Regions from separate parts of the Cytobacillus pseudoceanisediminis genome, predicted to be linked through region 3. Evidence: riboswitches for the same ligand, from Rfam matches in the RefSeq annotation. Region 3 holds a riboswitch; each other region holds the start of a gene.

Region 1 (10,584 bases), 1.4 Mb from region 3:
TGCTACTCGGTGTTACGATATACCTGTAATAAGCAATACTGAATAGCGGAGTTTTACAAGTGCTGTTCAGTAAAAAAATTTTCCCTGGTACTAAGTATCACTGAATATAAGTCAGACACAATAGAGGAGGCTCTGAATATGGAAAATTTAACTGAAATGCTGAAGGGATCGCTTGAAGGCTGTGTGCTGGAAATCATCAGCCGACATGAAACCTATGGCTACGAGATTACCCGCCGGCTGAACCAGCTTGGTTTTACCGAAGTAGTGGAAGGGACGGTGTACACCATCCTCGTGCGATTAGAAAAGAAAAAGCTGGTGAACGTGGAAAAGAAACCTTCAGATATGGGACCGCCCCGCAAATTTTACTCACTAAATGATGCTGGCCGCCAGGAACTTGAATTATTTTGGGAAAAATGGGATTTTGTATCTTCAAAAATCAACGTCTTGAAGTCAACCTAGTTTCATAAGATATTCTGTCGGATATTTTTGGAGTGTCTTGTTCAGCTTTATAAAAAAAGGAGGAAAAATAACATGTTTGATATGTTTAAAAAAATGATTGGTGATAAAAAAGAATACAAGATGATGATGGCGAGGGTTGAAGCCCTTCCAGAGGATTACCAGTTTGTATTTAAGAAAATTCAAAACTATATGTGGAATTTCTCAGCGGGCAACGGGATGGATATGCTGCACATGCAGTATGAATTAATCGATTTGTTCGAAGCCGGTGCGGCGGAAGGCAGACAAGTGCTGGAAATCACCGGAGATGACGTGGCATCCTTTGCCGACGAACTAGTGGCAAATGCTAAAACCTATGTTGCCAAGTATCGTGAGGATTTGAATGAGAGTATCATGAAGCGATTGGGGAAAAAATAAATTCTATATATAATACCGACTGAATAGGTGTTTTACAAATGTGATTTGTCACCTGCACTATTCAGTTTCATTTTTACCTCGGTACTAAGTTATACAGAATATCTGTTAGACTAAGTAGGGGTTTGTAGGCAATCCAGCTCCGCAAGGCGCTAATTATAAGGAGGAAAAAGTATGAGCAGTGCAGCGATTTCTGTAAAAGGGTTAAAAAAATCCTTTAAAGATAAGGAAGTCTTAAAGGGGGTGGATTTTGAGGTGAGGCGCGGCGAAATTTTCGCCCTGCTGGGTTCAAATGGAGCGGGCAAGACGACGACCGTCAACATCCTCTCGACGCTGATGAAGTCTGATGGCGGAGAAGCAGGTATTTGCGGCTTTGACGTCCAGCGGCAACCGGATCATGTTCGCCAGTGCATCAGTCTGACAGGGCAGTTCTCAAGCTTAGACGGCATGCTCACCGGGCGGGAAAACCTGATGATGATCGCCAGGCTGAGGGGAGTTTCCAATCCCGCAGAAGTCGCTGACAATCTGCTTGCAAGATTCAGCCTGGCCGAGGCGGCCAACCGCCGGGCTGACAATTATTCCGGCGGGATGAAGCGCCGGCTTGACATTGCCATGAGCCTGATCGGGACGCCGGCAGTCATTTTTCTCGACGAACCAACGACAGGGCTTGACCCGGAAGCGCGGATTGAAGTCTGGGATACCGTCAAGGAGCTTGCCGGCGGCGGCACGACCATCCTGCTGACGACCCAGTATCTGGAGGAAGCCGAACAATTGGCGGACCGAATCGCCATTCTGCATGGCGGAAAAATCATCACGACCGGTACTCTAACCGAACTCAAGGAGATGTTCCCGCCAGCGAAGGTGGAGTATATCGAGAAGCAGCCGACATTGGAGGAAATCTTCCTCGCAATCATCGGCAAAAAGGAGGAAATGTAAATGAAAAGCAAAACAGGGGTATTACTAGGTCGTTTAATGCGCAACATTATGCGCAGTCCGGATACGATTATCACGGTGGCGATTACGCCGATTATGATGATGCTGCTGTTTGTCTACGTATTTGGCGGCGCCATAGAGACAGGAACGGACAACTACGTCAATTATTTATTGCCGGGAATTCTGCTGATGGCTATCGCGTCCGGCGTTGCTTACACTTCCGTCCGGCTGTTTACGGATGTAAAGAGCGGGCTGATGTCGCGTTTCATTACGATGCCCATCAAGCGCTCGTCGGTATTGTGGGCTCACGTGCTGACCTCGCTTGTTTCCAATGCGCTTACTATCGTGGTGGTTATCCTCGTTGCTCTCTTGATGGGTTTTCGTTCCAGCGCTGATGTCCTGGAGTGGCTTGCGGTAGCTGGAATACTCGGGATGTTTACACTGGCGCTGACATGGCTGGCGGTCATTCCCGGATTGAAAGCGGGGTCTATGGAAGGGGCGACAGCCTACTCATACCCGCTGATTTTCCTGCCGTTTATCAGTTCGGCCTTTGTTCCCACCGACACCATGCCTAAAATAGTCCGTGCGTTCGCTGAAAACCAGCCCGTGACTTCAATCGTGGATGCGATCCGTGCCCTCTTGTATGAAGGGTCTGTTGGCAGCGGCATCTGGATCGCGCTTGCCTGGTGCGTCGGCATCATGCTCATCTCTTACTTCTTCGCTGTTAAGGAATTCAAACGCCAGTTAGGGTAAGCACACCATTATAGGATAACGGATTCATAGCCCTATAGGACCTTTTGGCTAAAGGTTAATGAAGCATACAAATTATGAAAAAGGTGAATCTGCCGTGGATTCACCTTTTTCTTATTGTATGATACTTTTTTCAATGACAAGTGACATGCTTTCAGCTATTTGCTGATAAGTAGCATCATTCGGATGAAAGACATCACTGGAAAGATGGCGTTTGGCGTCTGTGACCAGATTGAAAGTATCCACTACTTGAACTTTGTATTTCAAGCCTAGTGTACGGGCAGACTCATTCCATTTTTGGATGATGGAATCAAATGAATCCCCGTTGGGCGATTGCTTGAATGGATTATATAGCCCCATATAGAGTATGACTGCATTGGGATTACTTTCACGAATGTTTTTAAACGTCTTTTCCAAATTCGGAATTTCGGTCTCCAGGATGCCAAGGACGGTTTCTTCTGAATATTTTTCGAGGATCTCCCCGCTATTAAAAAGGTTATTTCCCCCTATTGTAATGGTAATGATTTTGGCATCTTTAAGAGATCTCTTGACTTCTTTTTGTTCTAACTGGGCCAGCAAATCTTCAATTCTGGCACCTCTCACACCCAGGTTTTGGAAACGCTCTATAGTATTATTTTCTTTAAGTTCATTTCCAACCGGCTGGACAAAACCTTCCCCATTTGATGAGCCGACACCTCTGGTCAATGAATCGCCAAGTGCAACATATGTATCACCAGGTGTGACAGGAACTTCTTCTGTTTTAGCTAATATCTCTGCTCGAGGCGGACTGGTAACATCCATGTAGGCACTGACTAGGCCATACCCAAAAAGAACTGTCAGCGCAAGGGACAATGTTAAAAATAACTGCCACATCCATTTTTTCATCGTTTGACTTCTCCTTTTAATGTAATTGTATCTAAATTTTTCTCAAATTGAGTATTTAAAAGAGTCATTATTCGAAAATTTAGTTAGAATAGAACAAGGGTGATGCTATGAGCTTAAAGCCGATAGTTCAATTGGAAAATGTAACGAAAATCATTGGAAAGAAAACAATTATTGATAATATATCATTTGACATTTATCCAGGAGAAGTATTTGGGTTCCTGGGTCCTAATGGTGCCGGTAAAACCACCACGATCCGGATGCTCGTTGGGCTCATTAAGCCAACGTCCGGGAAGATTCACATCTGCGGATTTGATGTGAGAAAGCAATTTGTTCAAGCGATGCAGCGGCTTGGTTCTATCGTCGAAAATCCAGAGTTATATAAGTATTTGAGCGGCCGCGAAAACCTGCAAATCTTTGCACGGATGCTGCCTGATGTGGATGAAGAACGGATCCAAGAGGTCATTGATTTGGTTGATCTGACTGTAAGAATTGATGATCAGGTTCGGACCTATTCATTGGGAATGCGTCAGCGCCTTGGTATTGCACAAGCATTGTTAGGCCGTCCGGATGTGCTTATACTGGATGAACCTACAAATGGACTGGACCCGATGGGAATCAAAGATCTGCGGACATTTATCAGGAAGCTGGTCGATGATACGGGCCTTTCGGTGCTCGTATCCAGTCATATTTTAAGTGAAATCGAGTTGCTGGCGGACCGTGTGGCTATTATGAGCCATGGGAAGATCGTGAAGGTCGGCAGCGTCAGCGATTTAGTTGGTGCACTGTCATCTGGTGTGGATTGGAGAGTCAGTGATTCTTTTCGTGCATTTGCTATTCTTAAAGAATCCCCATATGTCCAGGCTGCAGAACTATATGATGACCATACTATACACACTCTTATGGATGACAGCAAAACCTCGCTCCTGAATGAAGCTTTAATGAAGGCGGGTATTGATGTATGGACGATCGAAAGGAAAGTGCAGACATTGGAGGATCTATTTATTAGTTTGACAGGAGGCGATCATATTGTCTAATCCAAATATGATTGGCCTGATTCATAATGAAGTGATGAAGATTGCTTCCAAAAAACGCATGGCGGTTGTCACCGTCATTTTAGTCATTCTAGTCTCTATGTTTACATACGCACAATACCGGGAGATACAGGAGAAAATCGAAAAACAGGGCACTCTGGACTGGAGAGTGGAGCTTCAGCAGGAGATTGTCGATCGGCAAAATCGGCTGGCATCGAGCGGAATCCAGGACGAGTTCAGACAGTTCCTTGAATTTGATCTGAAGCAAAAGCAGTATTATCTGGACAACGATATTAATCCAAACTATCCTGGAGCCCCTACGTTTATCCGCATCTTTTTCTCACAGGGAATCACGCTTGTCCTGCCTTTATTCATTATTATTATAATGGCTGATATTGTGAGCGGGGAATATAATGATGGCACCATCAAAACATTGCTGTCCCGGCCGGTTAAACGATGGAGAATCCTAATGGCTAAATGGCTGACGGTTTTGCTTTATACCTCCATGCTGATGGCGGCAACCGTGATTGTCTGTTATGGGGTTTCAGGAATCGTACTCGGTTATGATGGCTGGACTGCACCTATTTTGACCGGATTTCAAGCTTCTGCATCTGGTGAGTTTTCAACGGAATACATCCATACCCTGCCGATGTGGGAATACCTGCTGATGTCAGTTGGGCTTGCCTGGGTGGTAACAGCGGTTGTTGGAACCATAAGCCTCATGATATCGGTTCTGGTGAAAAATACAGCGACTGGAATTGGGGCGATGATGGCCGTGTTAATCGCAGGCACCCTGTTATCTTCTATCGGTTCGAGCTGGACGAGCTCCAAGTATTTAGTGAACTTGAACTTTGATCTGATTAACTACTTAGAAGGTCAAGCTCCGCCGATTGAAGGGATGTCACTGCCATTTTCATTAACCATGCTTGGGATTTGGGCTGCCGCCTGTCTTGCTGTTGCGTTTTGGAATTTTACTCAGAAGGATATGTATTAAGAGTGTCATTATATAAGGATAATCCTTATTAGTATTTAGAGTTCAGAAATAATTGATTGACAATTGGGTGAATTTAAATTATTATCGCTTTAATTAATTAAAAAATTGAATATTTTCTTCTTATCCAGAGAGGTGGAGGGACTGGCCCTTTGAAGCCTCGGCAGCAGGTTCTGATGAATACTGTGCCAATTCCAGCAAGCGCATCGCTTGAAAGATGAGAAGAGGGTTGATAAAACTCTCTTCTTAGGAGGAGAGTTTTTTAATTGCTTATAAATCCAACTTAAGTTATGCGAAAAGTAGATATTTAAAAATGCAAGAGGAGAGAAGAAAAATGAAATATGGTTTCTGGTTGCCGATTTTTGGAGGCTGGCTGCGAAATGTAGAAGACGAAAATATGCCGCCAACCTTTGAATATGCTAAAAACGTCATTCAGTCGGCTGAAAAATGGGGATACTCGACTACGTTAATAGCTGAATTATATTTAAATGATATTAAAGGACCGGACCATGATTCTCTTGAAGCCTGGTCCACGGCAGCCGCACTTGCAGCCGTGACGGAAAAAATTGAAATTATGACCGCGATCCGCCCTGGTTTTCATAATCCTGCTGTAGCAGCAAAAATGGCAGCCAATATTGATCAAATCAGCAACGGCCGTTTTACTCTAAATGTGGTTTCTGCCTGGTGGGCCGAAGAAGCGCGTCAATATGGCGGTATTTTTACAGAACATGATGAGCGTTATGCCCGCACTGAGGAGTTCATTGATGTTCTAAAAGGGTTATGGACGGAAGAAACCTTCCATTATTCCGGTCAATTTTACGACTTAAGGGACACGAAGCTTGCTCCAAAGCCAGTTCAAAGACCTAACCCGATTCTTTATGCAGGCGGTGAAAGCGAAAAAGGCAAGCAGACCATTGCAGAAAAATGTGATGCTTATGTTATGCACGGCGGAACGGCTGAGGAGATTGATCTGAAAATAGGAGAAATGAAGGCACGGCGTGAACAAACGGGCAATGCGCCATTCAGTTCTTTCGGAATGGCTGCTTATGTTATTTGCCGTGATACAGAAGAAGAAGCTCTTGCTGAGCTTGAAAAAATCACGGCTGTGAAGGATTCCAGCGGTTACGCCGGTTTTAAGGATTTCACTACAAAGTCACAATTAGAGCAGCAGATTCAGCTGCAGGATTACTCTGTCTCTAACAGAGGTCTGCGGCCAAACTTAGTAGGAACACCAGAGCAAATTGCTGATCGGATTTTACAATATGAAGAAGCTGGCCTAGACTTATTATTATTGCAATTTTCACCTCAGCTGGAGGAAATGGAACGCTTTGCAAAGACGGTTATGCCATTAGTGGAACAAAAACGCAGTTTAATAAAGAGCTAGAAAGGGGCCATAATAATGAGCAAGGTATATGTAATTCATGAAAATAGTGAGTGGACAGTCCATTTGACAAAAAGGCTGGAGGAACTGGGTGTTCCTTATGAAGAATGGCATTTGGACGAAGGAACGGTAGATTTATCGGCAGAACCTCCAGAAGGAATCTTCTATAGCCGGATGAGTGCTTCTTCTCATACCCGTGATCATCGCTTTGCAGCTGAATTTTCGGGACAAGTATTGGCCTGGCTTGAAGCACATGGCCGTACAGTGTTGAATGGAACGAGCGCTCTGAAGCTTGAAGTTAGTAAGGTTTTGCAGTACTTGGAATTAAACAAATCTGGTGTCAGGACTCCCAAAACGATTGCAGCGGTTGGAAAACAACATATTATTAAGGCGGCCGAAGCATTTGCCGGACAGCCGTTTATCACGAAGCATAACCGTGCCGGCAAAGGCCTGGGTGTTCAATTATTCCATAGTATTGAAGCTCTAAAAGCTTATGTGGAGGGACCTTCCTTCGAAGAGCCTGTTGATGGCATTACCCTTGTTCAGGAATATATTCAATCTCCCGAAAGCTATATCACCCGCTGTGAATTTGTCGGAGGCAACTTTGTTTATGCCGTCAGGGTTGATACATCGGAAGGATTTGAACTATGCCCTGCGGACGCATGCCAGATTGGCGACTTATTCTGTCCTGTTGGAGAAGAAGCAGAAGAGAAGCCAAAGTTCCAAATCATTGAAGGTTTTGAGGACGAAATTTTAGAAAAATATAAAGACGTTCTGGCCAGGAATCATATTCAAGTCGCTGGCATTGAATTTATCAGAAATGCTGAAGGTGACATTTTTACTTATGATATTAATACAAACACAAACTATAACTCTGATGCAGAAGTGAAAGCTGGAAAATATGGAATGCTTGAGTTAGCTTCATTATTAAAGAAGACATTGGAAGAAAAATACGCTGCAACTGCAACGGCTTAATTTGTGAGGACCTGCTATAGCAGGTCCTATTGTCTTTTACTGCAGCATGTTTTATAAAGAAGCAATCCCAATCAATCTTGCGATGAGAGGGATTGTTTCTTTAGTGCTTAAGAGAGCTGCCTAAACCAGGCAGCTTTTTTTACAAACTGGGCAGGTTAGAAATTGGAAAAATAGGTGGATTTTATTGATTTAGCTTTAAAAATATAGATATGGTTGTTAAGAGATAAAGGAATTATCCATACATAGGATTGGACTATAAATGAAAACGCTGCAGGAGATGACAGTGTAATCTTGAATATTAGACAGAAATGAAGATTGCGGAGGAATAGTATGATCTCTGATTTAGAATTGATGGAGCTTCATGTGAATGTGTTATTTAGACATGATAGTGAAAATCGACTGATAGCTGTGAATGAACCCCCTTACGGTGCAGCGCCACGAATTTTCATTGGTGCCACTAGAATGGGTAGTATAGTAAGGTATTCAAACTCACTGGATAAGAGTACTATAGAGAAGTTAGACCAAGTTATAGGAGCTAACCCTGGTGCTCATCCAGGGAAAATAATAAAGGCATTAAGCATTGACCATCTTTTAAGCAATGTATGGACTGGGCCCGCGTATGTATTTCCTGATGTAAGGGACAGGACTTATTCAAGAGCAATTAAAATAACTCATGAAAACAAAGAAATTTTAAAGTCTCAGTTTCCATATACCTATGAAGACTTTGAATACAAGCAACCCTGTTTTGTAATAATTGAAGACAATATACCAGTTTCAATTTGCTGTAGTTCAAGGAAGACTTCAAAAGCCGACGAAGCAAGTTTGTTTACAAATGAAGACTACCGTGGAAGAGCATACGGTGCAGATGTTGCAAAGGCCTGGGCTGCAGAAGTTCAGATACAAGGACGCATTGCTCTATATAGCACTTCTAAGGACAACTTAGCTTCTCAATCTGTGGCAAGGAAGCTGCAATTAGCTCAGTATGGAACAGACATTCATATAAGCTGATTACACATGACTGCTTTTGCATCTAATAGGGCATTAATCCAGGAGGGATTAGTGCTGCTTTTGTTAAAGTCACTATTGGACAAACGGGGGAGGCTGGTTGAAGAAGGAATTTGTTTTTATTTCTTGAAATCATAAGAAATAACTATATTGAAAGGGTGAGATTATTGAAGTTATCAATTATAAATAGCATGAGAACGAATAATTTTAATGATGAACGTATAATGCAAAAAATCACGGAATTGTGGAAGGAAGCTTCTGAACGTCTAACTAAAAATGAAAGCATTACATACGGTGTGTATTATGAATATGAGAGTGACTACAAAGGTGATTATTCATTAAGCGTTGCTATTGAAGACAAAAATGGGGAAACTATTATAGACATACCGAAAAACGAGAAATACGAAATCTATAAAGTGGATTCATCTAAAGAACAAGGTATTTATAATACTTGGAGAGAAATATGGGATCAGGAAGAAACAGGTTCGTTAAAAAGAGCTTACTCATATGATTTTGAAAAATACTACTCGAATGGGGAAGTTGAAATTCACATAGCAATAAAGTAGTTGACAATTTTTTATTGAACTTTTGCCTTGCTTTTAGATCTAGCTGCCATTCCAGGTGGCTTTTTCCTTTTTCTTAAGAAACGGGTTTGGGCGGGAGAACATATGCAGCGTAAATGAAAAACGGAGTGGCTTAAGGTGCGCTTTTCCCTGGTAAGGTAAATAGCTCTCACCAAATTGGTGAATTTATAGAAATCGATGATTTAATCAAATCGACAGCCATCTATGCCAAAGATTATTTGAATTAAGCCAATTTTAAAATCAAAGGCCAGGTATTTCGTTTAGCCAACAGTCAACCAGAAAAATAAAATGTACCCTATTCCTCACTGTTTAGTTGAGTAGACAATTAATAAGGTCTGCCCTATAGGGTACTTTATTTGTCATGATAGTATTTAATTAAGATTATTTTTTCGTTATGGCCGACAGTCGAAAATGAAAAATTACACTAAACAGTGAGGAGATTGGTTGTATGCAAGTTGTAACCAAAATGTTTTTAGAACAACTCGAGATGCATTGCCATGAGAATGATTGGTTTGCATCTATGGATCAGGCGATTCATGGAGTGACCGCAGCTGACCCAGCATGGACAAGTTCGGGAATCAGCAATTCGATTTGGCAGATTGTCAACCACTTGATACTTTGGAATGAGGACGTAATCCATCGAATTAAGGGCACAGAGAATCCGCATAAGGCAGAAGACAATGAAGAAACCTTTGGAAATCCGGGGGATCCAGAAGACGAGATTGGGTGGGCTCAGACAGTGCAGCGCCTTAATAAAGTCATGAATAAATTAAAAACGGTCATGGCGGACCTTGACGATGAAAAGTTAAAAGCTCCGTATGCAGCTAACAGGTACTCTATTGAGCGTTTACTCAGCAATATCATGATGCACGATGCGTATCATCTCGGCCAAATTGTTCTGTTGCGAAAGTTGCAATCCTCTTGGGGTGGCGTTGATTGGTCGTAAAGCACCATAATTCAGCGACTTCCTCGCCCAGCGGTAGAAGCAGTATTGACGGTGTGAAGCTCTTTTCATTCTCTATGGTGAAGCGGGTGATATTCCTGCTTTATGGATGGCTAAATGGGTGTGTTAGTCAAATAAATAGAATGTATTTGCAGAGGGATCTTTCTCCTATTTCATTGTTTAACAGTCGGGCGCTTTTCTTAAATAAGAAGGGGTCTTTTTGCGTGTACAGCACA
Region 2 (10,584 bases), 2.6 Mb from region 3:
TAAGGCTAAGATTTTTTGTTGCGAGGATTGTAGTCATAAGATACGTATGGATGCAATTAAAAATTTCTTTAGATACTTAAACTAACGGTTGAAGAAGGTTGTTACTAAAGGTTTATTCCGTTTCTTTTTGACAAACTATTTGATCCAAGTTACAGGTATCTAATTCCGCGAAATTAAGAAAAACGATATAAAACAGGGATATTATAGGGGCCATTCCGGGAAATGCCAGGAAATTAAAGTAAGCTTGAAGATAACTTCTAAAACCAGTATTTCAGCCAATGGGATGCTGGTTTTTTGTTCTTCAAGTGAGGAAAGAAAGCAGCTGGAATCTAATTTATGAGCAGATTAAAGTAAGTTCTGGACTGCATTCTGGATGAGAAGGATATCATTAAAAATTTGTTTTTTTGTCTTTTCATTCTTACAGCGATTCATTTCGCTTTTCAGTAATACGAGTTCCTTCTTGAAAATGTCTATTGTACTCATGTGTCTGTTCACTCCTGGCTTTAAGAGGGGAAAAGCTTGTTATTTATAGTCTTTTATACCCTGTATGGGATTGATGAAACCAAAAAATGAGATATTTATGGGTAAATATATCCACTTGCAGAATGTGTGATTTTTAATTATATGGATTGCTTTTTCCGAAACCTTTTCAATTCCGAATCGTAATAGAAGTAGCATCTTCTTAGGAGTAAACACACGAATATGGTATTCTTTAGTTAATCCAATTCAAAGAAAAAGGTGACATTGTGGCAAAGAAAAAACTGCAATACTGGACTTTGCAATTGCTGCTTATCTTAACAATTATTTATGTATCAACTAAAATTTCTTTTTGTTTGAACCAGTGGGCATTTTTGCATCAACATTATTTTTTCCAATTATTATTTCAGGATTTCTCTATTTCCTATTGAACCCGCTGGTAAGATTGCTGCAGCGCTACAAGGTGCCGAGAACGGCAGCGATATTGATCATCTATGCAGCTGTTATCGGTTTAGTAATGCTGATTATTGGCAACATTGCTCCGCTTATCAGCAGACAGGTGACTGAATTATTCAACGACCTGCCGGGGTATGCGAAGACGACAAGAGACTTTGTTAACTCCATGTCCAGCACCGAAGAGTTCAAATGGTTTTTGGAGCAGGACTACATATCGATTGAAGAAATTGAAGCACGCATTATGGAATATGCCAATACCCTGCCAAGCCGTGTGACACAGGGGGTAGCTGGAATAGTCAGCCTGGTCACCAATATTGCGATTACAATAGTAACGGTGCCATTCCTGCTTTTCTATATGTTTAAAGACGGAGATAAGTTCCCTGCTGCCGTTTCGAAGTTCCTTCCTGCTTCTTACAGGGAAGAGGGGTTAAAACGCTTAAGGAAACAGGAGAGACACTTTCTTCCTACATTCAGGGGCAGATTACAGTAGCATTATTTGTTGGGACACTTTCATTTATTGGCTATTTAATCATCGACTTGCCATATGCGCTAGTCATGGCGCTTATTGTTGCCATAACCAATATTATTCCTTATGTTGGGCCGTTTCTGGGCGGTGCACCTGCCGTAATCGTTGCACTTTTTGACTCGCCGACTAAAGCCTTTCTGGTGGTCGTAGTCATTGTGATTGCTCAGCAGATTGAAGGAAATGTGCTGTCGCCGCTGATTCTCGGAAAAACCTTGAACACACATCCGGCCACCATCATCATCCTATTGCTGGTTGCAGGCAATCTTGCCGGTATCCTCGGCATGATTCTGGCAATACCTACCTATGCTGTGACCAAAACGATCGTCTTAAATACAGTTAGATTTTTAAGGGCGAGGAAGACAGCGAGGGAAGAAGCGGTTACTTAAATTGAAAAAGCTCCCTTTAAAAAAGGGGCTTTTTCTATTGCTGAATTTATTTAACATAATTCATCAAATAGGTTACAGCTTGTTGGGCTTTTCTAGCCTTTAAAAAGATTAAGGCATGATCCCTTCTTATCTAACATTTCACATAATTAAAGCGGGTATTTTTTGTTTTTCCCTCCCGAAAAGTTAAAATAATAAATAAAACGAAAGCAGTGATCCGAATGTGTTTAATCCTTTTCGCATATAAGGTTCATCCGGCATACAAGCTTATCGTTGCTGCCAATCGCGATGAATTTTATGGGCGCCCGACTGCACCGGCCCATTTTTGGGAGGACCATCCTGCCATTCTGGCTGGACGTGATTTAAGCAAGATGGGGACATGGATGGGTGTCACAAAGAATGGACGATTTGCAGCTCTTACAAACTACCGTGATCCGAACGAAGTGACAGATGGCAAAAGATCAAGAGGAGATCTCGTAGCGGATTTCTTGAAAGGCAGTGCTTCGCCTTCTAGATTTATGAAAATAGCATCTGAACACCGCAGCAGCTATCCCGGATACAATCTGCTTGCGGGCAATTTGGAGGAGCTCTTTTATTACTCGAACGTGGAAGATAGAATAGAACAGCTTAGACCAGGAGTGTACGGGGTGAGCAATCATGTGCTGAATACCGAGTGGCCAAAGGTGAAAAAGGGGAAGGAAGGGTTATCTAAGATAATAGATCATGCAGCAGGGGATTTTACGGAAGCCTTGTTCACACTTCTCCAGAATGCAGACCCTGCCCCTGATGACATGCTTCCGAAAACAGGAGTTTCACTGGAGTGGGAGCGGATGTTGTCTCCTTTATTTATCAGAAGTGAAGGCTACGGAACCAGGAGTTCAACTGTGATGCTGATGTCAGAGGATGAGATTTTTTATAAGGAAAGGGTACATATAGGGGATAGCCCGCAGGAACAGGAGTTTATTATTCAAAAATAAGAAGCCAGTTCAGGCATCTGGCTTCTTTCATTAGGCAAGCGGTAAAGTAATCCGCACCGTTGTTCCTTCATTTTCCCTGCTGTGGATGTAAAGATTTCCGCCATGGTTTTTAATGATTTTTTTGCAGATCATGATGCCAAGGCCTGTGCCTTTTTCTTTTGTGCTGTAAAACGGCTCTCCCAGTTTGGCGAGGCGTTCTTCGGGTATGCCAATTCCCTCATCCTCGACACTGATGATGACAGAATGGTCCTCCTGGCGGATATCCACGTTTATTTTTCCGCCCGCCGGCATGGCTTCAATCGAGTTCTTAATGATGTTAATCAGCACCTGTTTAATTTTATCTTTTTCACATTTCACATAAAACTCGCCTGGTGACTGTGTTAGTTCGATCACGATATTCTCCATAACAGCCTGGCTGTTTAAGAGAGTGATTACACTTTTTACAACGTTTGTCAGGCAGGTTTCTTCCATTTCGGTTATTTGAGGTTTGGCGAGAACGAGCAGGTCATTGACGATGCCTTCAATCCGTTCCAGCTCACTTAGGATGACCTCCGCGAAGTCTCCTTTATGTTCTTCATATAATAACTGTGTAAAGCCTTTTATGGCTGTAAGCGGGTTGCGGATTTCATGGGCAATGCCTGCGGCAAGCTGACCGACAACGGAAAGTTTTTCGGCATTCTGCAGCTTTTCCTCTGTCTTCTTTTGTCCGGTCACGTCTTTAATAATGATTTGGTAGACCTTTCTGTTCTTGAAAGTGGTTGGAATCAGCTGGACTTCGGCTTTTCTCGTTTGTCCGTCAGTCCGGATCAGATTAAGCTCAAAATTCACACTTAGCTTTGTTTGCAGAAAATCATCGAGAGTGGAATGTTCTGAAGGAGGAATGTAGTCGTGGAGGGAGGTGCCGATCATCTCTTTGATGCTCGTGAATCCAAAAAGCTTTTTCCTTCATTATTGATGTAGGTCCAAATCCCCTTTTGTGTGACCATTCCTATCGTATCCTTGGAGAACTCCACCAGAAAGCGGTACTTCTCCTGTGTTTCAAGAATCTCCTCTTCCATGATAATTCTCTGTGTCATATCCCGGATGATGCACATCATTTCTTTATCGTCATTAATGACTGAAAAATTGGCTTCAAGCCACAGATAATGCCCCTCCTTATGCCTGAAGCGAAAGGTCTCCCGTTTATGCGGAAGCTGTTCAAGCTCGGCCAAAGCATCTCCTAAGAGGTCCCGGTCATTTGGATGGCAGTATGTATAAAGGCTGCTTCGATAAAAGTCCTGCTGTGAGTACCCCAGCATCGGCAAGCAGGAAGGGGAGACATATAAAGCAATGCCTTCTTTGGTTACTCTTGCAATCACATCGCTGGAATGCTGAATGGCCAGCTGCAGATTCCTCGCTTCGACTTTGTCCGCGAATAAATCTGCAGGATTCTCGGTCATGATCATTTTCTGTCCCTCCTTTTTGAAAAATGGCACTTTTCCATCATTATACAATACATGTTTGGATTGACATATAGGATAAATTTCACTCTATGCAAACTGTGAAAAGGATCCCTTGTCAGGTATCAAACTCATAGGAGCTTTCTAATTTCCTCTCCAAGGATGAATATGCCTTCCTGCAGTTCCCCCAGCGAGGCATAAGCATAGGAAATTCGTATAAAATGATTCGGCCCGTCACTGTATATGCTGCCGGGATTAATCAGCAGTTTTCTTAAAATAGCCTGCCGATAGAGGCTTCGAATTGGAATACTGGACGGTACTTTCAGCCATATAAAAAAACCTCCTTCCGGAGAATTCCATTCTGCTATCCCGGACAAGTGAGCATCTAATGTATTCAGGGCAGTATTACGACGAATTCTCAGCTGCTCACGTACCCTTTCCATATGCTTTTGATAGAGGCCGGTGGACAGCCATTTTTCAGCTACCCTTTGTGAAAGTGAACTTGAACCATAGTCAGTCTGCATTTTAAGATCTGCAAGCCGGTCGATAACAGGTTCAGGTGCTGCTACCCAGCCTATTCGAAGTCCGGGATTCAATGTTTTTGACAAGCTTCCCATATAAAGGACCTGGCCGTTTTTGTCCATTGCTTTTAATGGTGGAGGGGGCATTTCATCAAGCCATAGCTCACGATAAATATCGTCTTCCACAATTGGCAGCTGTTCTATTCTGCAAACATCAAGCAGTTCCCTCCGTCTTTTTTCTGTCATTAAAATTCCAGTCGGGTTATGGTAGGAAGGAATCGTATATAAAATGGATTTCCCTTTTTCATATTTCTTCAAAGAGATGCTTTTCGTGATAACTCCCTCTTTATCCATCGGCAATCCTTTTAAATTCATGCCTGATGACCGGAAAAGCTGTAAAGAATATAAGTAAGAGGGCTTTTCCAGAAATACGGGTGCCCCTCTTTGCACAAGGCCCAATGAAACAAGCTGCAGGGCTTGCAGCCCTCCAGAAACAATAAGTATCGAGGAAGGAGAAGCGTCTATTCCAGATGCTGCCAAATATTCACTAACTGCCTGTCTTAATGGCAAATACCCCTTTGGTTCCTCATAACCGAGTTCACTCAATTCATCAGCAGCTTCCTTTAGAACTTTCTGCATCGTTTGCACAGGGGAAATCTCAGGGAAAGCTCTCCTTTGCTGAGCTGTATAAAAGCGGGATCCATTTCTAAATCATTAATTTCTTGAACGATTTTTTCGCTGGCTCTGTGTATCCCTGTATCGATATATTCACTCCAGTTGGCAGACTGCCTTGAAGCGAGCAAGGTCCAAGTATTATTAATAACCTTTGTGCCAACCCCCGTTTTCCCTTCTATTAGTCCATCTGCAGCAAGTTCTTCCAGAGCAGTGATAATTGTGCTTCGGTTTACTCCAAACTCCTCAGCCAGTTTCCGCTGGCTTGGAATTTTACTTCCGATTGGCCATTCCCCTTTGGAAATCTTTCCTTTAATAGTCTCAATAACTTGCTGATATTTTGGCAATTGTGCTGTATCCATCCATATAACCGCCTTTATGAAAATTGGCTGGCAAAATTCTTTCCTAATTGGTTGAGGACATTGTATCAGTTATTGATTATCCTGAAAAGCAGCACAGATAATGGCTGGAAATGTTGATAAGGGGGATGAAGTTGGCAAATAAGAAATTTATGATTATCGGGGCGCATAGTTCTATCATCATTCTTTGGGCATCCGCATTCCCGGGAATTCGGGCTGGGCTTGAATCGTACTCCCTGAGCACCTTGCCCTTTTTAGACTTTTAGTTGGTTCGGCTGCACTTGGTGTCTTAGCACTGCTGACAAGGATGCGTCTTCCGGATATAAAAGATCTTCCTGCTATTTTTATACTTGGATTCCTTGGTTTTACGGTTTATCATACAGCTCTCAACATTGGGGAAAAACAGTAAGCGCCGGGCCGGCAAGCTTGATTGTATCAATGACTCCGATCTTTTCGGCTGCGTTGGCTGCTTTATTTTTAAGGGAAAGGTTTGGAAGGGTCAGGTGGACTGGTTCCGCAGTCAGTTTTGCTGGTGCCGCACTTATTTCGCTTGGTGCAGGAGGAGGGTTTGAAATCCAAACCGGTATTTTATTTGTCCTGCTTGCTTCCATTTCAGAAAGCATCTATTTCGTGTTTCAGACTAAATATTTTAATAAATACGGATTTTTGTCATTTACATCCTATACGGTATGGGCAGGGACTGGTTTTATGCTGATTTATCTTCCTGGGCTTGGTAATGAGATCTTTCATGCATCGGCCGAATCCACTTTAAGTGTCATCTATTTGGGGATTTTTCCAACGGTAATTCCATATATTGCCCTAGCTTTTCTTGCGTCCATAGGAGGGACTTCTGAAGCGACAAGCTCTCTTTATCTGACACCAGCAATAGCATTTGTCATTGCTTGGGTTTGGCTGGGAGAGGTGCCGACTATGTTATCCGTTGCGGGTGGTATAATCGCTCTGGCAGGTGTGATGATTATTCACCGTAAAGACAGCTCTGTTAAAGTAACGGAAATTTTTGAAAATGGACCAAGTGAAAATATTTGAATAATAATGATTGACATCCTTTTCTTTATGGTGGTAAAGTAATAAGCATATTAAACAACCGAATAATAAAAATCTTCTTATCCAGAGAGGTTGAGGGACTGGCCCTATGACACCTCGGCAGCGGACAAAAGTGTACCGTGCCAAATCCAGCAAGCGTAGCTTGAAAGATAAGAAGAGGACCATTGATAAATGCCGCCCTCTTCTTTCTTTAGAAGAGGGTTTTTGTTTTTATCCGAAAAAATGCATCAAGATTCTATTCATAAACATATGAATAATTCTTATCGAGAGAAGCAGAGGGACCTGGCCCAATGAAGCTTCGGCAGCAGGCAGACTGCACTGTGCCAAATCCAGCAGGCGATAGCCTGAAAGATAAGGAGGGGACTTCAAAAAACCTCTTCTGTTAGAAGGGGTAAATTTCAGGATATAATTCTTAGTTTTCCCATGGGATTAATTATATATAACATTTAGAAAAGGAGAGATGCTGAATGATAGAGTTTCAGAATTTAAAGAAAATCTATGAAAGCGGAGGACAGCAGGTAGCTGCTTTAAATGGAATAGACTTAAAGATTAACAAAGGTGAGATTTTCGGTGTGATCGGCTTCAGCGGTGCGGGAAAGAGCTCTTTGATCCGCTGTGTCAATTGGCTGGAGAAGCCGACTTCAGGAAAGGTCATTGTCAGTGGACATGATCTGACGGCTTTATCTGTAAGAGAAATTCGCGAAGTGAAAAGAAACATCGGGATGGTCTTTCAGCATTTTAATCTTTTAAATTCGAAAACAGTGTTTGCCAATGTGGCGATGCCGCTCACACTGGCTAAGATCCCTAAAGATGACATCAAAAAGCGTGTCCATGAACTATTAGAATTCGTGGGGCTTGCAGACAAGGCAAACAGCTATCCCGATCAGCTGTCAGGCGGGCAAAAGCAGCGGATCGGAATTGCCAGGGCGCTGGCGACCCAGCCTTCCATTCTATTATGTGATGAAGCAACTTCAGCGCTGGATCCGCAGACAACCAGCTCTATCCTGCAGCTGCTGAAAAAAATAAATAAAGAATACAACATTACTATACTGATCATTACCCATGAAATGTCTGTAATCAGAGAGATCTGTGATCGTGTCGCTGTAATAGAGGCAGGAAAAATTATCGAAGAAGGAACCGTCTTCAATGTCTTTTCATCACCAAAGACACAAACAGCGAAAAACTTTGTCAGCACTGTCATGAATGATCAAATACCTGACTCCATTAAAGAAGTGATTGAAAAACAGCAAGGGCTTCAAAAGGTATTTAGAATCAACTTTGTTGGAAATTCTGCCGGGCAGCCGCTCCTCTCGCAGGTTGCCAAAAAGTTTAATATCGACTTCAACGTCCTGTTTGGAAATATTACTGAACTTCAGGGAACACCGTTTGGCAACCTGATTGTCGAATTCCAGGGTCCGGACAGTGAAATCAGACGTGCTATACAGTACATCAGCCAGGAAAAAGTTTCAATAAAGGAAGTGACAACACGTGCTAGTTAATCAGGAAAAAATCATCGAAGCCTTAATCGAAACGGTTCAAATGGTGGCATTCTCATTGCTGTTTTCAGCTATTATCGGACTGCCGCTTGGTATATTGCTTGTCGTAACAAGGAAAGGGCATCTGCTGGAAAACCTCGTTGTTTTTAATATCATAAACAGCATTATTAATATTTTCAGATCAGTTCCCTTCATCATTTTAATGGTGGCCATTATCCCCATTACCAGGCTGATTGTCGGAACATCGATAGGTACGGCTGCAGCCGTAGTGCCGCTAGTCTTTTATGCCGGGCCATATATTGCAAGATTAATAGAAAACTCATTGCTTGAGGTAGATCCGGGAGTCATAGAAGCTGCAGAAGCAATGGGAGCAACACCAGGCCAGATAATATTAAAATTCCTGATTCCGGAAGCACTTAGTTCGCTGGTATTAGGCTTTACAATTGCAACAATCGGATTGGTCGGAGCATCAGCCATGGCCGGGGCAGTCGGAGGCGGCGGGCTTGGTGACCTCGCCATTACCTACGGCTACCAGAGATTCGATACAACAGTCATGCTGATTACCGTTGCGATCTTAGTTGTCATGGTTCAGGGCCTGCAGTCATTCGGAAATATCTTATCCAAAAAAATCAGAAGAAGATAAATAAGGAGGAAATACATCATGAAAAAACTATTCTTAACATTCATTATTTTAGCATTGGGTGTGTTCACTGCAGCATGCTCAAGCACAACTGGAGGAGAAGAAACAAAGAAGATTAAATTAGGTGTAAGCGGTTCTGATACACGCATCTGGGACTTTATTGCAGAAAAGGCTGAAAAGGAAGGCATTGAAATTGAAGTTGTGACATTCTCTGACTATGTGCAGCCAAATGTTGCCCTTGCAGAAGGCGATCTTGATGTGAATGCATTCCAAACAGTCGCTTATTTTGACACTTTTATTAAAGAGCATAATATGGATCTTACCCCAATAGCGACAACTGTTTTAGCACCAATGGGGCTTTATTCTGAAAAAGTAAAATCGGCAGAAGACATTCCGGAAGGCGGCAAAATTGCCATTCCAAATGATGCTTCAAATGGCGGAAGAGCCCTTCTTTTACTGGAGGAAGCCGGCCTGATTAAATTATCCGAGGACTATGACGGAAACCTGGACTTGAATAAAATCGTTGAAAATCCGAAGAACCTTGAATTTGTAGAAATGGTATCAGCGCAGACACCGCGTGCACTTCCGGATGTCTCTGCTTCTGTAATCAATAACGGAATTGCCGTAGATGCAGGCTTTAACCCAACTAAGGATTCAATTTTTATTGAAAGTGAAACCGCTACTCCATACGTAAATATCATTGCTGTCCGAACAGAAGACAAGGATAACAAAACGCTTAAGAGAATTGCTGAACTTTACCAGGAAGATGATGTAGCTGATTTCATTACGAAGGAATATGACGGAAGCATGATCCCGACTTTTATTCCTTTAAGTGATATTGGCTGGTAAAAAATTATTTATAAAGGAGGAACAATGATGGCGGCACCTGTAAAAGCACTATCTGAACTGAAAGAAGCAATCAAGAAAAATGTTGAGGGAAATAAAGAACTTTATCTTTCCGCAAGCCACCGGATCCATGCGACCCCGGAAATAGGAAATGAGGAGTTTTTTGCCTCTGGCTTGCTTTCAGGCATCCTTGAGAAGGAAGGTTTTGAAGTTGAGCGGGCAGTGGCCGGGCATGAAACAGCTTTCCTTGCCCGGAAAAAATCCGATAAACCAGGGCCGTCTATTGCATTCCTTGCAGAATATGATGCCCTTCCCGGGCTGGGTCATGGATGCGGCCACAATATCATTGGCACAACAAGTGTGGCAGCAGCCATTGCATTGAGCAAGGTTATTGATGAGACCGGAGGAGAGGCAGTAGTATTTGGAACCCCGGCAGAAGAAGGCGGGCCAAATGGAAGTGCAAAAGGCAGCTTTGTGAAGCATGGCTTACTTGAAGGCATTGACGCTGCCCTAATGGTTCATCCATCAAACCATACCCGCCTGACCAGTTCATCACTGGCAGTTGATCCGCTTGACTTCGAGTTTATCGGTAAGCCTGCCCATGCGGCAGCTTCACCGGAGGAAGGAATCAATGCCCTTGATGCAGTTATTCAGCTATTTAACGGAATTAATGCCCTTCGTCAGCAATTAAAGGATGATGTACGAATCCATGGCATTATTACTCATG
Region 3 (10,584 bases):
ACAGCCTGACCGTCTACCGCCAAAATAATCTGATTTCCCGCCTGTGCTTCTATTGCCTTAAATGCTTTATAATAACAATCCGGCAGCGGGTCTTCATACCTCTCACGCTTTGCTCCTAATTCATCATCGGCAAGCAAGCGGACAATAGCTTGTAAATCTTTTTCATCTGCATTTCGAAAATGCATTGAAAATCACTCCTTCAGCTAGAAAATATTTAAATGCATCACTGATTACTTTCTATGAATATTTTATTTTCCCTTTATTAGGATATTTTCACAAAACCTCTGCATTTCACCTAAAAAATTAATAAATTTAAATTTTTAATTAAAATTATTAATTTTTTTCATTTTAATTATTTATTTATTTGATTCATTATTATATAATCAATTCAAATAAAAGGAAGGAATTTCATTATGGCTTATAAATTAATCACAGATTGTCCTGTTTGCAGTAAAACATTGAAAATTACAAAGCTGCAGTGCTCTCATTGTCACACAACGATTGAAAATGAGTTTGAATTATCTAAACTGGCATCATTATCAAAGGATCAGCTTCATTTTGTGGAAGTATTTTTAACATGCAGAGGAAATATCAAAGAAGTTGAAAAGGAACTGGGGATATCCTATCCAACGGTTCGAGGCAAGCTAACAGACATCATATCATCCCTCGGATATGTACAGAAGAAGAAGAATGAAGCAGATGAGAAAAAAGTTGTCACCATGTTGGAAAATGGCGAAATCACACCAGAAGAAGCCATTAAGCTATTAAAAGAGGAATAGGGAGGATTTATCATGAAAGAAGAAATTACGAGAGTGTTAACAATGGTTCAAGAAGGGAAGATTGATGCAGATAAGGGATCAGAACTGATCCAAATATTAAAAGATAAAGAAGAAACAGGTAATAAGCCAGCATTAAAAACAACTAAATATTTAGATAAAACTTTAAAAATCCGTGTTGTATCCGCCGAAAATGATAACGTCACGGTCAATTTGCCAATAAAACTTGTTAAGGCAGTATTAATGGCTGGACACAGCATCGCAGCGAGTATCCCTCAGTCAGAAAAATACGTTAAAGATATAGACATAAGCCTTATTATCGAAGCAATCGAAAATGAATTAGACGGCCAAATCGTTGATATTAAATCGGCAAACGGAGATACCGTTTCGGTCATCATTGATTAGTGAGTTGATTATGCTGCATGTAAAAGTGAAAGCAAAAGATGTTCGGTTAACCATCCCAATTCCATATGCAATTTTAAACATTGCTATTTCCATTTTTTGTTCAAAATTGTTTCATCAAAATGTAAACAAATGGACAAAAGTGCACTTCGAAAGAAAAAGACTGGACTTTACATTTCCATTAATAGATAAAGAAGCGCTAAAGCCTATTGTCAAGGAACTGAAAAATCAAAAGGGGCTCGTGATAGTAGATGTCAAAGCTAAGGACGGTTCTGAGGTTCGGGTAAGACTATAATTTATTTACATCTATCACTGACTGGATTTAAAGAAAAAGCCTAATTTCTGGCTTACAATACCAAGATAATTAGGCTTTGTTTCCTTTATTCCTCTTCATTTTTAAAAGTTCCATAGAAATATTTTCATTAAAGATAGGCCTCTGCGGCTTTTCCCAGCCTGCGAATCCCCTCAGTTATTTCCTTCTCATCCGCATAACTGAAGGAAAGGCGCAGAAATTCCGTTCCGTCTGCCTGATCTTTGAAAAAGTACTTGCCAGGAATAAAAGATACCCCCTTTGCCAGGGCATGTGTCAGCAGTTCCGATGTATCGGCACCGGGAATTTTCATCCACACGAAGTACCCCCTTCGGGCACATACCAGGAAGCTGATTCAGGAAAGTACTGTTCCAGTGCGGAGGTCAGAACATTGCATTTGGACCGGTATGTATCTCTCATGGTTACTAGTTTATTATTTAAATCTGTGTTTGCTAAATAAACAGCCATGGCAGCTTGAGCAAACGGATGGTTCAGATCTTTTTTAAACCAGGCGCATGCATGGATTATTTCACTTGCTCCCGCTATCCATCCTATACGCATGCCCGGGGCCACTATCTTGGATAAGGAACCAACATGCAGAACTTGAGAGTTTTGATCCATTGCTTTTAAAGTGGGGAAACTTTTATTAAATGATAATTCCCCATAAGCATCATCCTCAACTATTAGGAAATTATATGTTTTGGCAAGCTCCAATACATGCTGCCGGCGCTCTCCTGTCATCGTAGTGCCTGTAGGATTTTGAAAGGTTGGGATTGTATAAAGAAAACGCGGCAGAGTGAGCCCTTTTTGCTTCCTATCCTCTAGAATCTCTTCCAATACACCTGTTTGAAGTCCGTGCTTGTCTACAGGAATACTAATTATATGTTTGGTGTAATTTTGGAAAATTTCTAAAGCCTCCATATAAGTAGGTGATTCTATTGCCACGATTGACTCCTCATCCAGGAGAATGCGGGCAATCAAATCGATCGCCTGACAGGCACCTGAAGTGATCAAAAGCTCTTTTTCCGTAACAGATACCCCCGCTCTTTCAACCTCTTTAAAACCTGTTCCTTGAGTTTTATTATTTTGGGACTTCCTATATAATGGAGCGGCAAATCATGTTCTTCCTCTAATAAACTGTTAACAGCTGCCTTTACCTCTTCATCAGGTATAAGGGCAGGAGCTGGATAGCCGCAATGCAGGCGTATACACTTATCTGGAATCTCCGGAATCCACTCCCCAGGGGGAGTATTCTGAAGCGCCCCTTTGATATTATCAGGAAAAAAAGAACCAGCACTCATTGTATCCACACCCTTCCAGCAGTTTTATTATTCATTATAAACTTCTTGCCTGAGATGCTCCACAAAAACTATATAAGCAAGTGCTCCTGGAAAAGTTTTTTTACTTTTGCCCAATCTTCCTTTATGACACTATACAGGACAGTATGACGAATAGTCCCTTCTTTTCTTATCATATGATTTCGAAGAATGCCTTCTTTTACCGCACCGATTCGTTCTATCGCTTTCTGTGATCGGATGTTTTCATGTCCGGTTTTGATTTGGACGCGATTAAGTGACAGTTCTTCAAAACAGTATTTCAATAACAAATATTTACAGTTTGTATTGAAATTCGTGCGCCAATAAATAGGGTTCATCCAAGTGGAGCCGATTTCTAGATGTTTATGCTGGGCTGAAATATCGAGAAACCAAGTAGCGCCAATGATCTTCCCTGTATTTTTATGGATAATGACAAAAGCAAAATCGGTGCCTTGCTCCCGTCTTTGTATGGCATCTTTGACATAATGAATGACCCGGCCTTTCTCAGTTAAATCAACAGACATATGGTCCCATATTCGTTTATCCTGAGCTGCTTCACAAATTCCTTCAACATGATCAAGTTCCATAGGAATTAACTGCACAACATTGTTTTCTAATTTTCGCATGCTATCACTCTCCTTGAATCAATTAAAACCGATTTCTGGTATGATAAAAATAACCAAAAATGAATTTTAATATAATACCAGGGAATGATTTGATGGAGCTTCAAATTCTGCTTTCGGAAAATGGAATAAAGTATAAAGAAATCTATGAACAAATTCGGCTGGCGATTTTAGATAAAAAATTGTCAGCTCATGCAAGACTTCCTGCAAAGCGGAGGCTGGCTGAACAATTAAACGTAAGCATCATAACTGTTCAGATGGCTTACGAACAATTGCAGAGTGAAGGGTACTGTTATTCAGCAGAACGCAAAGGCTATTTTGTTTCTGAAATTCAGGATGAAATGCATTATAGTCAGATTAATACAATGGGCCTGGAGAAAAGAGATCAGCAAGAGTTTCTCATTAATTTTAAAAATGGGCAGATTGATGCCTCTGCATTTCCTTACAAACAATGGAATAGACTTTATCGAAAAGAGCTTAAGGAATCCAATGCCAGCAATGGCCCGTGGCAGGGTGAATATTCTTTGCGTGTTCAAATTGCACAATACCTTCAGCAAGCTAGAGGGCTAGCCTGTCAGCCGGAACAAGTGTATCTATTCAGCGGATTTCAGCCGCAGCTGTTAAATGTCTGTTTGTTTTTTAAGCGGAAAGCCATCGGGATTGAAGATCCAGGTTTTATTCGGGCAAGATCTGTTTTTGATCAATTACAGCTGCCTTGTTATCCGATTTCTGTGGATGAGGATGGATGCTGTGTGCCTGATGCTGAAGAGCCAATAAAATTATTGTATACGACACCTGCTCATCAATACCCTACCGGTACAATTATGTCTATTGCCAGAAGGATTGAGCTGTTAAATTGGGCAATCAAACAGGACGCTTATATTATCGAGGATGACTATGATTCTGAATTCCGCTACAAAGGGGCACCAATCCCGGCATTGTCCCATTTGGATTCAACCGGGCGGGTACTGTACTTTGGCACCTTTTCAAAAACATTGCTGCCATCACTTCGGATCAGCTATCTGATTATGCCAGTATCTCTGCAGCAAGACTTTGAAAAATTTAATGGTTACCAAAAGACGAATGTTTCAAGAATCGATCAGCAGGCTGCTGCAAAATTTATGGAAGAAGGACTTTATACATCTCATATAGCAAAAATGAGAACGTTATATCGATCCAAGCGGAGCTGTTTAATAGAAAGCCTGTCAAAACACTTAGGAGACCACTTTGACATCATTGGAGATACAGCGGGCTTGCATATCATCGTGAAATTACCCGAAGAATTGACTGAAGCGAAAGCAATTGAACTGGCAAAGTCGGCAGGTGTTGAAATCGATGCTGTTTCGCCTATGTATCAGCTGCACAAGCCAAACCATCATGTGATGATTGGATATGGCGCACCCTCGATGGACGAGATTGAGAGAGGAGTCCAGTTAATCGCTAAATCATGGAAAAGTTGTCTGAGCAACTAAGCTAAGCTATAAATTCCACAATTTAAAAGGGCGTTTATCCTACGGGATAACGCTCTTTTGCCGAAGCAACAAACATACACATCTTTTCCTTAACCGCTGCCATAAAATCAAACATATTCATCCCCTGGATTTGCTGAAATTTATACAAGTCCTGGTTATAGTACATATGAATATGCCTGCCGGTGATTCCCCTTTTTTCTTCAATGGAAGTTATATTGATATACGCAAATTCTTCAACTAAATCCTTGGTTGTTCCTGATGCAGGAACTCCATAAAACAGCAGTCTTTTGTTTGTTGCCGCAAAGAAGCCTGGATGCGGTGCTAAACAGAAATGAGCCACTAATGAACAGCTTAGACATTCAATAATGGTTTCACCTTCATACAATACATGTTTAACCTGATTTTTAACGCTACTCATGGAACGTCCCCCTTAATAAACTATCAAACCGCTGTCTTCACTGCCAGTATCAGCCCAGTAGACCAATCCAATTCTGTAATGTCCAGGTCAGGTCTGTCCTGCAGTGTTTTCAGGAGTTTAGTGGCTTTGATCCGAAATTCTTCAGGCAATTTCTGCTGCGGAAACACATCATGAATCACATAAAAACCGCCGATATTTAAATGATCCAGGGTTTTGTCCAGAAGCTCGAATTTCCCTGGCCACGTATCTGCAAAAATAAAATCGAACCTTTCCGACAGGTTTTGAATAAAAGCTGCTCCGTCCTCACAGCAAAATGTAATTCTGCTGTCATACCCGAGGTTTTTTTCGCGATGGATTGAACTGTCGAATCTATGTCAACGGTCGTTAGCTTACTGCTTTCATCCATCCCATCTATGATCCAGGAAGCAGATGCCCCCGTACCTGTGCCCAGCTCCAAAAAGCTTCCTCCTGGTTTGGAGGCAGCCAGCCCCTTTAGTAAAAACCCTGTTTTTCGATCACATGATTGCCCGAAACCCAGCACATCAGAATCCTGTAATATTCTCGAATATGCTTCCGGTACCTGTATAACACTGTTTTCCATTTTGTTTTTCCTCCTCTTTCTTCGTTATTATCTAAACCGAGATCAACCTAAAAAGAACATCAAAAAAAGGCCTCTTTATAAGAGGCCTTTATTATCAAAAACGACCTCTTATCTCCCAGAGCGTCAACTCTGTTGGAATTAGCACCTTCCTGACATAATCAGGGGTTGCTGAGGCTTCGCAGGGCCAGTCCCTCCACCTCTCTGGATAAGAATTTGTATAAAATATTATTTTCAACCAAGTATTGCATATTTTTTGCAAGATGGCAATACTTTAATTCTTTTAATCTAATGAACTGCTTCCTCTCCCTGATAAATTCGAAATGCCGGTACAATCGTATCCGACACAATCTCTTTCCCTTTTTCCCGGATGAAATCCAATTTATAGTACGCATCAAACCTCTGGCTGATCTCTGTTTTTACCAACTCAGGCGGAGTAACGACGATGAATTGAAACTTCAGCTTATCAGCTACAGCGAAAATCGGGTCAAGCACATGGGCAGAAGCCGCTTGTCCGAACGGATTATCACAGACTAACGGAACCCAGCTTTGATCAGTTTCACTCTTAACCGAAAGAAGCATCATCATCATGACCATGCGGGCAGATAACTTTTGGCCGCCGCTGCCATCCGATTTAGTCTTTGAACCCTGGTTGATCGTCTGCCAGGTTGAATAATGCTCACGCTGCGGTTTTCCATACATGAAGGCATTATCAGTACGCATATTATATACCAGCAGTTCCGGGTAACGATTCCTGAGGGAGACAAATAAAATCTGCTCATCACTGATGAGCTGTTTGATTTCCTGATCCAGCTCCAGATTATGGTCATCAATCATCTCGAATCGTTTCGTAATTTTGTTAATGGCCGAAACAAAATGCTGTTTCAGTAAAGGTTCAATATCTTCCGCTTTTTTAGGAAGGATGTCTTCTTTGAGCTGGACGAGTGGGAAAGACCCCCGTTCATTCTTCAGCTTCATTTTCGCAATCATCGAGCGAATCGCTTCCGAAATACTCATCACCTTCATACTCGCACGGCTTGCCCAGAAGTTTTGCGCCTTTTCTGCCCGTTCTTTATCGCGTTCCAGCTGCTCTAAGCCGCTCTGTGAGAAGCGCTTCATGTTTTGGACAACACTTTGAATATGTGCATAATGCCTCGTATCCATATGATCAAGCGTAGTTAAGACTTCATTCTTAAAGCGGATCTCCCAATCCTTGCCTTCAATATTGAGTTTTAAATTGCGCAGGGATTGTTCAATTTTTGCGTGCTTCTCCTGGCCTTCATCCTGGATACCCTGATGTTTTTCACTCCAGGAAATGATGCTTTGCTTTCCCTGGCTCTTTATTTTTTCAATATCTTCATCCGTAAAAGCTGCTGCTTCCTCTTTAAGGATTACGGATAGATGCAATTGATTGTTTTCAAACTCAGCAATGTTTTGCTCCGTCTCTTTTTTGCGCTCTTCCGTTTTCTTAATTTCTGCATTCGTCTGTTTGGTCTGGTCTGTAATCTCAACCGTCTTCACTTCCAGATCAAGTTCTTCCCATTCTTCAGGCTGTTTATCATGCTTGGCCACTTTTTTAACAGTCTTGTCACGCTGCGCCTTCGCATGCTTTAAAGAAGTGTCAGCAACTGTTACAGCTGTTCCCTGCTCTCGCTCTTCTTTCTCTGCTGCCTTTGTTTCCTTTGCAGCTGTTTGAACCATCTTTTCCAAAATACTCATAGGTTCATCCGGTACAGACGCATCCTTCCACTCTTCGTTAAGAGCATGAAGTTTTTTCTCCAGCTTCTTTTGCTGTTTTTGCTCCGATTCTCTTGTCGCCTGGATCGCCAGCAATTCACTGGCTTGTTCTTCTTTTGATTTTTGCAGCTGTTTAAGCTCCTCAATGCTTCCAATGATTTCTTCCAGCATATGCGATGATAATCGCGGAACCTCTTCAGAAGCTTCTGCTTTCTCAGCGGCTGGAAAAACCGCACCATCAATAAAGAAGCTAATCTCCTTAATATTTTGCTCAGCTGATAGCTTCCATTCCAAGTACGTATGGCTCCACTTTTCCTGCAGATCAATGATGGTCTGATGCTCGTTTGCAAGCTCTTTCTGTACACTTTCGAAAGCTTCCTTTTGTTTCTCTTTTTCCTGCTTTACCCGTTTATTTTCAAGGTGCAGCGACTTTTCACGATTAAAGCTTTCCAGAGACTCCACATCTTTAGATAGATTTTCAATCTTTTCCTTCGTCTTTTCAAGCTGATCTCTAAGTCCCAGCTGCCGTTCTTTTTCTTTTTCCTCCTGAACGATGATGGCCTGTAATTCGTTTTTCTTGGAAAGCAGGGCTTCTTTTTCCTGAAGCAGCGCTCTTTCAATATCACCGGCAAGGTCATTGGAAAGGAAACGGTCGATTTCTTTTAAAATGCGGCGGAGAGAACTCTCTGTTTGTTCCATTTCTAGAAGTGCATCTTTTTTCTTCTATTTCTTTGGCAATCTTAATTTTCCAGTTCGTGAACTGATTTTTATTTGTCAGAAGTTCCTTCTCCGTACCGGTGATCATCACAAACGTATTTTGCTGATTTTCATCCGCCATTTCTTCCCTCATAAAAATCGGGACAGGGCTCTTAAACATTCTTCCTGCAAGGACCTGTTTATTCACTTTTTCCCATTGCGGCCTGCTGACCACTAAGCCGTAGGGCAGGAGCGGATGAGTGAGCATGTGGCTAGCCATTTCATCCGGTTTTAAAGATTGCAGAAATTGTGAGCCGTAGAACACATCTATCCCTGTTTTCTCATCAATCCATTCCTTCAGTTCCTTCACATCATTATTCGCAATCCAGAAATGCTCATCATTCAAAGCAAAATCCAGCTGCGTTTCCCAGAGCGCTTTCTTTATTTCTTCCCCTTGCTCACGATTTTGAACGAGGAGCTCTTCCACCTGCTGGGCATATTTGGATAAAAGAGCATTCGTGAACTGCGCTGAGACATCGTCAAGCACAACTTGCAGCTTATCGTACAGCTTCGCTTCTTTTCGATGCATCTCTTCACTTTTCATCTTTAACTCTTTACACTTCTCTTCAGAAAACTGAATGGATTGAGCAAGCGTACCATGCGCAGATGCTAGCTGATTTTGCTTTTCATTTGATTGTTTCTCTTTTGCCTGTAAATCTTCGAGAGCCTCTTTTTTGGTTTCTATCTGCTTGTTAAGATTTTCGATAAATCCCTGTAAATCATAGGTTAAGCGATCACCGAATTCTTTGATAAGTTGTTCTTCTTTTGATTCAAATTCATGAATTTTAGTATAAAGAAAATCAATTTCCGTACGAAGCTGGGCAATCTCCCGGGTCTTTTGTTTATCCTGCTTTGACAGTTCGTTTGTTTTCTTCTTTAAAAACTTCTGATATCCGGAATAATGCTGAACGGCTTCCCTAATAGCTGCGGCGGATTTTTCCCAATGCTGTGCCGCTTCTTTTTTGATTTCATCCATTCTTTGATTCACTTGCTCCAGGCCGCTGTTTTGCTCAAGCTTCACAATCTGCTGGGAAAGAGCGCGGATGCTCTGTTCCCCTTCATGCCATTCTTTCAATAAAAGGTGAAAAGCCAGCTCATCTTTTCGCTCCTGCTTTTCTTTCACCGTTTCCTGCAGGATCGTATGCTTCTTCTGTTCTTCCCCTAGTTTCTTCTCCCAATCCAGCACTTCCCGGTGAGCTTTTGCATACTCAAGGTTATCTTTCTGAAAGCGCAGTTCCACTTGCTTGCCCGTTAATTTTTCGATTTCCTTTTCCAGCTCAATGAGTGTTTCTTCTTCCGTTTTCTTCAAATGCTCCAAAGCACCAAGCAGCTGTCTCCCGACCTTAATGCTGTCTTCAACAATTTCTTTATGCTTGATGCCCTTTGCCAGACTCTCTTCAAATGGAATAATATCTTCCAGGAACTCTTTATGAGCCTGCTCTCTTTTGAGCAAAACAGGCAGGTCCTTTGCAATACTTGCCTGACTCTTAAAAATCTCCACCAGATCGTTCTTCTGATGCTCCGTTCGGTGCAGGATCTGACTGACTGTAGGAATAATCCGCTTTTGGAACAGGGAATGATCATCCTCAGCGCCTTCAAAAAACTTTCCAACGCCGCCTTCATCCTTGTTAATGTCTTTCATAATATCCCAGTCTTTGCGGTTAATGCCGTATGTATCAAGGATGCGGTAGTGCTTCTTTGTATCGCGGTAGACATCATAGCCATTCCATTTTAAATAATCCTTCAGGCCTTCCGTATCAGCCAGTTCACCATCTTCATAGAGCGGAATATGTTCAAGGGATGCTTCTTCTTTCCGTTCAAACTCCCTTGTATAAAACGTAATATTCGGGACAATTTTTGCTTCCTGTTCAAGTGTTTTGGCTTCTCCGCCTTCTTCGTTCATGGAAATCCGCTGTTCTGCTGAAAACATTCCGCCCGTCACCAAATGCCTGCAATCAGCCCCGTCGAGCTCCCATTGCATAAGAACATGAAAGGTATAAGGAATGAATTGCTCTTTATTATTAAAAAAGAATTGCTGATAATAGCGATTATTCTGCTTTCCCCAAGAAGTTCCTGGCTTAAGAATCTGGAAAATGGTCTGCAGGAAAACCCCTTTCCCTCCTCCATTCATCATGGAAATAAGGCCATTTGTGGAGGTCTCTTCATTATGGAAGTT

The links. Region 3 has a riboswitch for S-adenosylmethionine ahead of M5V91_RS10580 (O-methyltransferase). Riboswitches for the same ligand answer to the same signal wherever they lie in the genome.
Region 1: linked by a shared signal. The riboswitch ahead of M5V91_RS18145 (LLM class flavin-dependent oxidoreductase) and the one ahead of M5V91_RS10580 (O-methyltransferase) in region 3 are both predicted to bind S-adenosylmethionine.
Region 2: linked by a shared signal. The riboswitch ahead of M5V91_RS25105 (methionine ABC transporter ATP-binding protein) and the one ahead of M5V91_RS10580 (O-methyltransferase) in region 3 are both predicted to bind S-adenosylmethionine.

The regions. Positions count from the first base shown of each region.
Region 1 covers NZ_CP097349.1:3,377,553-3,388,136, reverse strand. The annotation lists gene M5V91_RS18180 (PadR family transcriptional regulator) at 139-459, shown strand; gene M5V91_RS18175 (DUF1048 domain-containing protein) at 532-873, shown strand; gene M5V91_RS18170 (ABC transporter ATP-binding protein) at 1,045-1,806, shown strand; gene M5V91_RS18165 (ABC transporter permease) at 1,807-2,556, shown strand; gene M5V91_RS18160 (SGNH/GDSL hydrolase family protein) at 2,668-3,438, opposite strand; gene M5V91_RS18155 (ABC transporter ATP-binding protein) at 3,546-4,472, shown strand; gene M5V91_RS18150 (ABC transporter permease) at 4,480-5,463, shown strand; SAM riboswitch class I at 5,581-5,684, shown strand; gene M5V91_RS18145 (LLM class flavin-dependent oxidoreductase) at 5,795-6,844, shown strand; gene M5V91_RS18140 (ATP-grasp domain-containing protein) at 6,860-7,816, shown strand; gene M5V91_RS18135 (GNAT family N-acetyltransferase) at 8,147-8,824, shown strand; gene M5V91_RS18130 (GyrI-like domain-containing protein) at 8,989-9,387, shown strand; gene M5V91_RS18120 (DinB family protein) at 9,854-10,351, shown strand.
Region 2 covers NZ_CP097349.1:4,690,559-4,701,142, forward strand. The annotation lists gene M5V91_RS25065 (hypothetical protein) at 1-85, shown strand, start outside; gene M5V91_RS25070 (hypothetical protein) at 346-483, opposite strand; partial or broken gene M5V91_RS25075 (AI-2E family transporter) at 747-1,845, shown strand; gene M5V91_RS25080 (NRDE family protein) at 2,064-2,819, shown strand; gene M5V91_RS25085 (ATP-binding protein) at 2,850-3,728, opposite strand; gene M5V91_RS25090 (PAS domain-containing protein) at 3,725-4,264, opposite strand; partial or broken gene pdxR (MocR-like pyridoxine biosynthesis transcription factor PdxR) at 4,390-5,813, opposite strand; partial or broken gene M5V91_RS25100 (DMT family transporter) at 5,945-6,857, shown strand; SAM riboswitch class I at 6,932-7,031, shown strand; SAM riboswitch class I at 7,133-7,233, shown strand; gene M5V91_RS25105 (methionine ABC transporter ATP-binding protein) at 7,343-8,374, shown strand; gene M5V91_RS25110 (methionine ABC transporter permease) at 8,364-9,014, shown strand; gene M5V91_RS25115 (MetQ/NlpA family ABC transporter substrate-binding protein) at 9,033-9,860, shown strand; gene M5V91_RS25120 (M20 family metallopeptidase) at 9,888-10,584, shown strand, end outside.
Region 3 covers NZ_CP097349.1:1,976,754-1,987,337, forward strand. The annotation lists gene M5V91_RS10535 (GNAT family N-acetyltransferase) at 1-185, opposite strand, end outside; gene M5V91_RS10540 (DUF2089 domain-containing protein) at 414-779, shown strand; gene M5V91_RS10545 (SHOCT-like domain-containing protein) at 792-1,181, shown strand; gene M5V91_RS10550 (hypothetical protein) at 1,192-1,473, shown strand; partial or broken gene M5V91_RS10555 (aminotransferase-like domain-containing protein) at 1,601-2,789, opposite strand; gene M5V91_RS10560 (GNAT family N-acetyltransferase) at 2,858-3,430, opposite strand; gene pdxR (MocR-like pyridoxine biosynthesis transcription factor PdxR) at 3,523-4,899, shown strand; gene M5V91_RS10570 (PH domain-containing protein) at 4,934-5,317, opposite strand; gene M5V91_RS10575 (hypothetical protein) at 5,341-5,496, opposite strand; gene M5V91_RS10580 (O-methyltransferase) at 5,514-5,918, opposite strand; SAM riboswitch class I at 6,024-6,130, opposite strand; gene M5V91_RS10585 (coiled-coil domain-containing protein) at 6,204-8,351, opposite strand; gene M5V91_RS10590 (coiled-coil domain-containing protein) at 8,287-10,584, opposite strand, start outside.